DNA from 3 places in the Alkalihalophilus lindianensis genome. Region 3 is predicted to be linked to each of the others. Evidence: predicted binding sites of a transcription regulator. Region 3 holds the regulator's gene; each other region holds the start of a gene.
What was found. The regulator LexA, encoded in region 3, represses DNA repair genes until DNA is damaged. The targets are predictions, from matches to a motif close to CGAACATATGTTCG.

Region 1 (2,272 bases), on a different contig from region 3:
AATAAGGTTTAATTTAAAGAGAGGAGAGTCAACGATTGAACAATACATATAAAAACATACTTGCTATTGGAGTAGGTGGAGCAATTGGGACGTTTCTACGCTATTTCTTTAACGTATTAACATTAGAATTGGGTTATCCTCTTGGGACCATTATTGAGAATCTTGGTGGAAGCTTATTATTAGGCTTTCTAACTGCATGGTTTATCGTCTTTATACCAAGAGAGTGGATAAAAGTAGGGTTAGGTGTAGGTCTTTGTGGCGGTTTTACGACGATGTCAACGTTCGCAGCTGATTCGATTTTCCTTTACAGTCGTACTCCTATAGATGCGATTTTCTATATCGTTCTATCGCTTTTTGGAGGCATCTTATTTGCTCTTGGAGGCTATTTAGTAGCAACTAGATTGGCAACAAAGACGCGACAGAAAATGGAAGGGGGCCGTTAGTTAATGAATGTACTTTTACTTGCACTAGGCGGTGGAATTGGTGCGATTGCTAGGTATCTCGTTGGCTTAGCAATGATGAAACGATATCTAGATCCTCCATTTCCAGTCGCTATGCTCGTGGTTAATCTCATTGGATCCTTTGGCCTCGGAGCATTTTTTGGTGGTTATTTTCAAGAAATTCCTCTAGGAGCTTATGAAGACCCTTTATTCTTAACAGTAGGGATTGGTTTTTTCGGGGCTTTTACCACCTATTCCACTTTTAGTGTTGAAGCATCTATGCTGCTCAAAGCCAAACAGTGGAGAAAATTAAGTCTATACATAGGGTTTAGTATCATTGGATCTATTCTCTTCTTTTTGCTCGGTTTTTCGATGTTGGTCGCATTTACAAGCTAAGAACAGTTCATTTATTGGCTGTTCTTTTTGTCATTATTTCCCTATATTTGCATAAAATAAATACGAACGTGCATTCCTTTTTTGGTTGATTAAAGAACGTTTGTTCGTTTATAATGATGACAAATATATGTGAGGTGCAGACCATGCAAGGGCTATTAATGAGAGCGATGGAACGAAAGGAAAAGGTAGAGATGATTTATCTATCAGCTAATGGAGAACTGACACAGCGAGTGATTGATGTTGTCAACTTGAATGACCAGCATGTTATTGCGTATTGTTATACGAGGAAAGAACGTCGATTATTCAAATTAGACAATATTCTATCTTTAAGTAACAAAGTCAGGCGATTTGCTCAGTAAAAAGAACCTTGCTCCAGGTTCTACGGAGCAAGGTTCATCTAAGATCTATTAACCGATTGCTTTTGTTAAGGCAGGAATGATTTGTTTCTTTCTTGATACAACACCTTTAAGCAGGGCAGTGTTTTCTGTAACAGCAACGTCAAAAGCTTCTTCTACTTTTGCAACGCCATTGCCATACGTTAAAATGGTAGAGTCGCCTTCTAAAATATCTGTAATCGCAAGAACGAATACTTCTAAGTTTTTAGATTCAATCGTCGCATTGATTTCCTCAGCAATTTCTTCTTTTCGTGCTAAGACTTCAGCTACATCCACTGTATTTACTTGTGCAACTTCCACTAACTTTTCACCCATTGGAAATTCTTTACTATCAATGGAGATGATTTGCTTTGCTGAGCGATTTTCAAGCTTTGTACCAGCTTTCAGCATATCAAGGCCATACTCATCAAGGTTAATTTCAGCAATCTCAGCCAGACTCTTTGCAGCTTCTACATCTTCATCCGTGCATGTTGGTGATTTAAATAATAATGAATCAGAAATAATAGCTGATACCATTAAACCTGCCATTTGCTTTGTGATCTCAACATTGTTTTCACGATACATTTTATGAAGAATTGTTGTCGTACATCCAACAGGTTCAACACGGAAGTTAAGAGGTTCTTTTGTTTGGAAGTTAGCGATACGGTGGTGATCAATTACTTCGATAATCTTCACGCTCTCAATATCACTCACACTTTGTTGGAACTCATTGTGATCAACAAGAGCTACTTGCTCCACTTCATTTGACACATTTTCGACTAGACGAGGCTTTTCAGCTTGAAAGAAATTAAGGGCGAAAGCAGTTTCTTCATTGATTTCTCCTAAACGAACTGGTTCGACGTTCATCCCTAATTTACTTTTTAAATCTGCATAAACAAGAGCAGAACAGATCGTATCCGTATCTGGATTCTTATGTCCGAACACTAAAACTTTTTCGTTACTCATTAGTAAGGCACCTCTTTATCAAGTTTTTGTATGTAATTGCCATCCATTCTCACTGATTCATTTTACATGAAAGGTGCTGATTCTTCAATCCTCTCA
Region 2 (2,272 bases), on a different contig from region 3:
AGTAATTTATGGTCAATATGATCAAGTCCTAGACGGTCAACTTGTAATTTCTCTAGAGCATCTGCTGCAAGTTCAACAGAAATCGTGCCGTTGCCCATAACTTGCGCAAAATCCCTTACTCGCCGTAGCAGACGATTCGCAATACGAGGAGTTCCTCTTGAACGTCTAGCAATTTCTACTGCGGCAGCTTCTTCTAATTCCGTTTCAAAAATAGCTGCTGTTCGCTTTACAATGACCGCAAGTTCCGCTTCTGTATAATATTCTAAACGTGCCATTACTCCAAAGCGATCACGTAGCGGTGCTGAGAGCATCCCTGCTCGAGTTGTTGCTCCTACGAGGGTAAAAGGTGGTAAGTCTAGACGAACGGACCTGGCGGTTGGGCCTTTTCCAATCACAATGTCTAAACAAAAGTCCTCCATTGCTGGATAAAGTACCTCCTCAACCATGCGATTTAGACGATGTATTTCATCAATGAACAAAACATCACCAGGCTCAAGCGCTGTAAGAATAGCTGCTAAATCACCTGGCCTCTCAATTGCTGGACCTGAAGTGGTTCGCATTTGTACTCCCATCTCTGTTGCGATGATACCAGATAAAGTGGTTTTACCAAGACCAGGTGGCCCATATAAAAGCACATGATCAAGGCACTCTTCACGCATTTTGGCAGCTTCTATAAAAACTTGCAGGTTTTGCTTTACTTTTTCTTGCCCAATGTACTGATTTAAATCCGTTGGGCGAATGGTTTGATCAAGTGATTCCTCTAGACCTTGAGCTTCCGCAGAGACCATACGCTCATCCATTCATCTCCACCTCCTCATTTTAGATTTTCAGCATTAATTTCAAAGCTTTTTTAATATAAGCATCCGTTTCCATTGCTTCCTCTTCAAGCTTAGGACGAACCTTTTTCAATTCTTTTTCTACATATCCAAGTGCCCGTAGTGCTTCAAGCGCTTCTTCAAGCTCTTCATTTACTTGGTTAACGGCTTGTTTTGATCCAGAAATTAATCCGTCTGAATCTGTGAATAAACTTGGAGCAAATTCATCAAGCTTCCCTTTTAAATCTAAAATAATTTGTCTAGCTGTCTTTTTACCGACGCCAGGAAACTTCACTAATAATGCCTCGTCTTCTTCTTCAATCGCCCGTACCACATGCTCCGGTTGACCTGAAGCAAGAATCGCTAATGCACCTTTAGGACCAATCCCTGATACATTGAGTAATTTCTCAAATAAAGCCCGCTCTGCTTTTGTCTCAAACCCAAATAACCGAAGAAGATCCTCCCTCACATGTTGATAGGTAAAAATCCTAATCTTCTCCTCTAATTGGCGCTGGAAACGGTAAGGATTCGGACAATAGACCTGATAGCCTAACCCTTGGTGGTCCACTACGACATATTGTGTTTCGATGTCCACTAACACTCCATTTATGTAATCAATCACTTTGAACTCCCTCTCCATTATACGAACGTTTATTTCTATTTTAGCATATTTCCCTTCCCTTCGTATAATCGCATCCTGCTCAAAATAAAAAAGCCGCCTGTTTAACAGACAGCCTTAAAATTCAGCTTCTTTATACTCTGCAAAAACTTCTAACACTTCTTCATAATGATCCTTATCTCCAACAGGAATACCTTTAGCGAGCTCAGAATGTTGCTTACTTTTCAATTTCTTTGTATCGACTTGAAAAAACGACTGAATCACTTGTTCATCTTGGGGAACGCCTTCAAAAATCGATAAAATTCCATCTTCAGTAATCCCAAAATAACCGTTCATTTTTAAATCTGGAGAGATATCATCAATTTCTTTTTGAAAGACCATTCGCTCCTCAGATTGAGTTAGTAAATTCCACTCCTCATACTGAGCCCAGAAATCTTCCATTGCCCAAATTGTTTCTTCAGTCTGCTCTTCGATGACTTCACCGTCCATGTAAAGGTATTGCAAGGTCACATTCATCGTCGTAGGACCTAAGACTTCAAACGCATTATTCTCGTTAGAATCAGATTGAACATGCCCTCGTTCTGTTTGAACAAATAGTAACGTAAAGGTTGTAACTAGTATCAACAGAAGCATGATGAGAATAGTGTTTCCCTTTTTCTTTTTTATTTCTTGAAGCACTTTCACCATGTTCACCACCGTTCAATTCATTAGTGAAATCACTATAATAGATAAAAACTTCCATTTATAAGTTCAGTCTCTCCGTAAATCGATGTTTTCATTCCTCTCTTAAAAAAATCTTCAAAATTGAAAAAAGACAGGGAGGATCCCCTGTCTTAAT
Region 3 (2,272 bases):
TAAAGTCGTTTCTATGAGCAATCTCTTCTAATTCTGCTCGTTGACGTTCAATCGATGTTTGTTGCGTTTCTTTTTCTGTACTAACTCGACAATAGATAATTGCTTTTTCTTCATTTATCATCTTTGCTTGTTTTCTCGTACGCATAGGCATACAATTCTTCAGTCTCCTTTTCTAGTGAATCTAGTTGATTTGCTTGAATAATAGTTCCATTTGTTAAAGGCGCCTCTTCATTATTTAATAAATCGGATTGTTGTGCAATCGTTTCAGCTTCTACTACTGTTTCTTCCTTAATACTGATTTCCCCGGAGAAGAGGATCGAACTATACATAAACATCAACGCGAAAACCGCTGTAATAATAATAAATCGTTCTTGACCTGATAATTTTTTTAACATTTCCATCACCCCATAAGAATGTTTGTTCCCATTCACTATAAATGAGAACACTCGTTTGTGTCAAGCGTTTTTAGAACTTATGTTTGCATTACGTATGTTCGCATGGTACAATTTAGGCAAGATAAAAACACAAGCGAGGTGTTAACCGTGTCAAAACTATCAAAACGTCAACAGGAAATCCTAGATTACATTAAGATAGAAGTGAAAAAGAAAGGCTATCCACCTTCCGTACGAGAAATTGGTGAAGCTGTTGGACTTGCTTCAAGTTCTACTGTTCATGGCCATCTTTCACGACTAGAGAAGAAAGGTTTTATTAGAAGAGACCCGACTAAACCTAGAGCCATTGAGGTTCTCGAACTCGATGAACTTGATACAGTAGTCAACGAAAAACGAACTGCGTACGTACCAATTGTCGGTAAAGTAACCGCAGGTCTTCCGATTACAGCGATTGAAAATGTAGAAGACTATCTACCATTACCTGATCATTTTGTGACGAATGATTCTGTTTATGTGTTAGTGATCCAAGGTGATAGTATGATTGAAGCTGGGATCTATGACGGTGATATGGTTATCGTTCGGCAGCAGCAAACAGCGAATAATGGTGATATTATTGTTGCCATGACAGATGAGGATGAAGCAACCGTCAAGCGTTTCTTCCGTGAAAAAGATTACATCCGCTTACAACCAGAAAATGCAACAATGGAGCCTATCCTTTTAAAAGATGTTACGGTACTCGGTAAAGTCATCGGTGTATTTCGCACCCTTCATTAATAGTAAAAAGCTTGTCCCTCTATCCTATGAGGACAAGCTTTTTTTATACCTGCTTTATTAAAACAAACCAAGAAGAGATCAAACAATGGTTAAACGTCGACCTCTCCTCTTTATTTATTTATAAACTGATTGCTTATGTTCAACTTTTATAATGCCCATGGTCTAATTAATGGTGCATTGTAGTTAGGATCCATTGATTGATAGCCTCTACGTTTAAATTGACGGTCCATCTCTCTTACCATCGTGCGATATTGATTTTGGTCTAAGCGGCCATCCGCATATAAATAACAAGCAAAGGCATAAGCCAAAGCTGAAGTATCGATATTAACCGTAACATCTACATCAGAGTTTCCACTCTCACTTACAACAGATTTTGTATCTGTTTGGTTACGATGCTGCATGAATTTCACCTCACTCTTATATTTAAATGGGCATTAGCATAGCTAATGCCCATTTTTGATAGGACCCACTAATTATCTGTTAGCGCGAGCTCTTGCAAATGCTTCTGTATCCACATATACATCAACTTCCGAATTCCCGCTATTGTCTACATAAGACTCGTTAAAATTGAAGTTGTAGTTTTTGTCTTTTAGGATGTTCTCATTGTCTACACGATTACGGTTTTTGTTATCGTTATCAATCTCGGCATTTAACCAAATTTCAGGTAATTCACGGTGTAAACGCTTCTTTTTACGACTCATTTCTTCTCCTCCTTATTTTTAATATTCATTCAAAATTACCAGAAAAAACTTCTGCAACAGCATTTATCACTGCGTCTTTCGTCACGTTTACGGTCACGTTTACGGTCATCATGACGACGGTCGCGATCACCAGCAACCGGTCCTCTGCCAGCATTAGCTCTTGCAAATGCTTCTGTATCGACATACACATTTACATTTGAATTCCCGCTATCTGTCACATAGGAATTATTAAAGTTATAGTTGTAGTTTTTATCTTTTAAAAAGTTTTCGTTGTCTACTCTATTATCATTTTTGTTCCTGTTTTTACTTCTTACGTCAAATTCACCCTTTTTACACTTACAGTCTCTATGGCACCAAAACATATGTTTCCCTCCTTCTTTTCTGGAATACTTATGTATATGTTTT

Region 1: RYX56_RS01360 (WYL domain-containing protein) is a predicted target of LexA. The motif match lies at 930-943, and genes of this name have one in related genera.
Region 2: ruvA (Holliday junction branch migration protein RuvA) is a predicted target of LexA. The motif match lies at 1,460-1,473, and genes of this name have one in related genera.

Annotation. Positions count from the first base shown of each region.
Region 1 is NZ_JAWJBA010000001.1:240,631-242,902, forward strand. It holds gene RYX56_RS01350 (fluoride efflux transporter FluC) at 36-443, shown strand; gene crcB (fluoride efflux transporter CrcB) at 447-836, shown strand; gene RYX56_RS01360 (WYL domain-containing protein) at 980-1,195, shown strand; gene RYX56_RS01365 (manganese-dependent inorganic pyrophosphatase) at 1,244-2,176, opposite strand.
Region 2 is NZ_JAWJBA010000006.1:1,600-3,871, reverse strand. It holds gene ruvB (Holliday junction branch migration DNA helicase RuvB) at 1-800, opposite strand, end outside; gene ruvA (Holliday junction branch migration protein RuvA) at 820-1,437, opposite strand; gene RYX56_RS16160 (BofC C-terminal domain-containing protein) at 1,552-2,121, opposite strand.
Region 3 is NZ_JAWJBA010000004.1:337,041-339,312, reverse strand. It holds gene RYX56_RS14275 (YneB family resolvase-like protein) at 1-151, opposite strand, end outside; gene RYX56_RS14270 (hypothetical protein) at 111-395, opposite strand; gene lexA (transcriptional repressor LexA) at 543-1,166, shown strand; gene RYX56_RS14260 (hypothetical protein) at 1,313-1,567, opposite strand; gene RYX56_RS14255 (hypothetical protein) at 1,640-1,867, opposite strand; gene RYX56_RS14250 (hypothetical protein) at 1,903-2,229, opposite strand.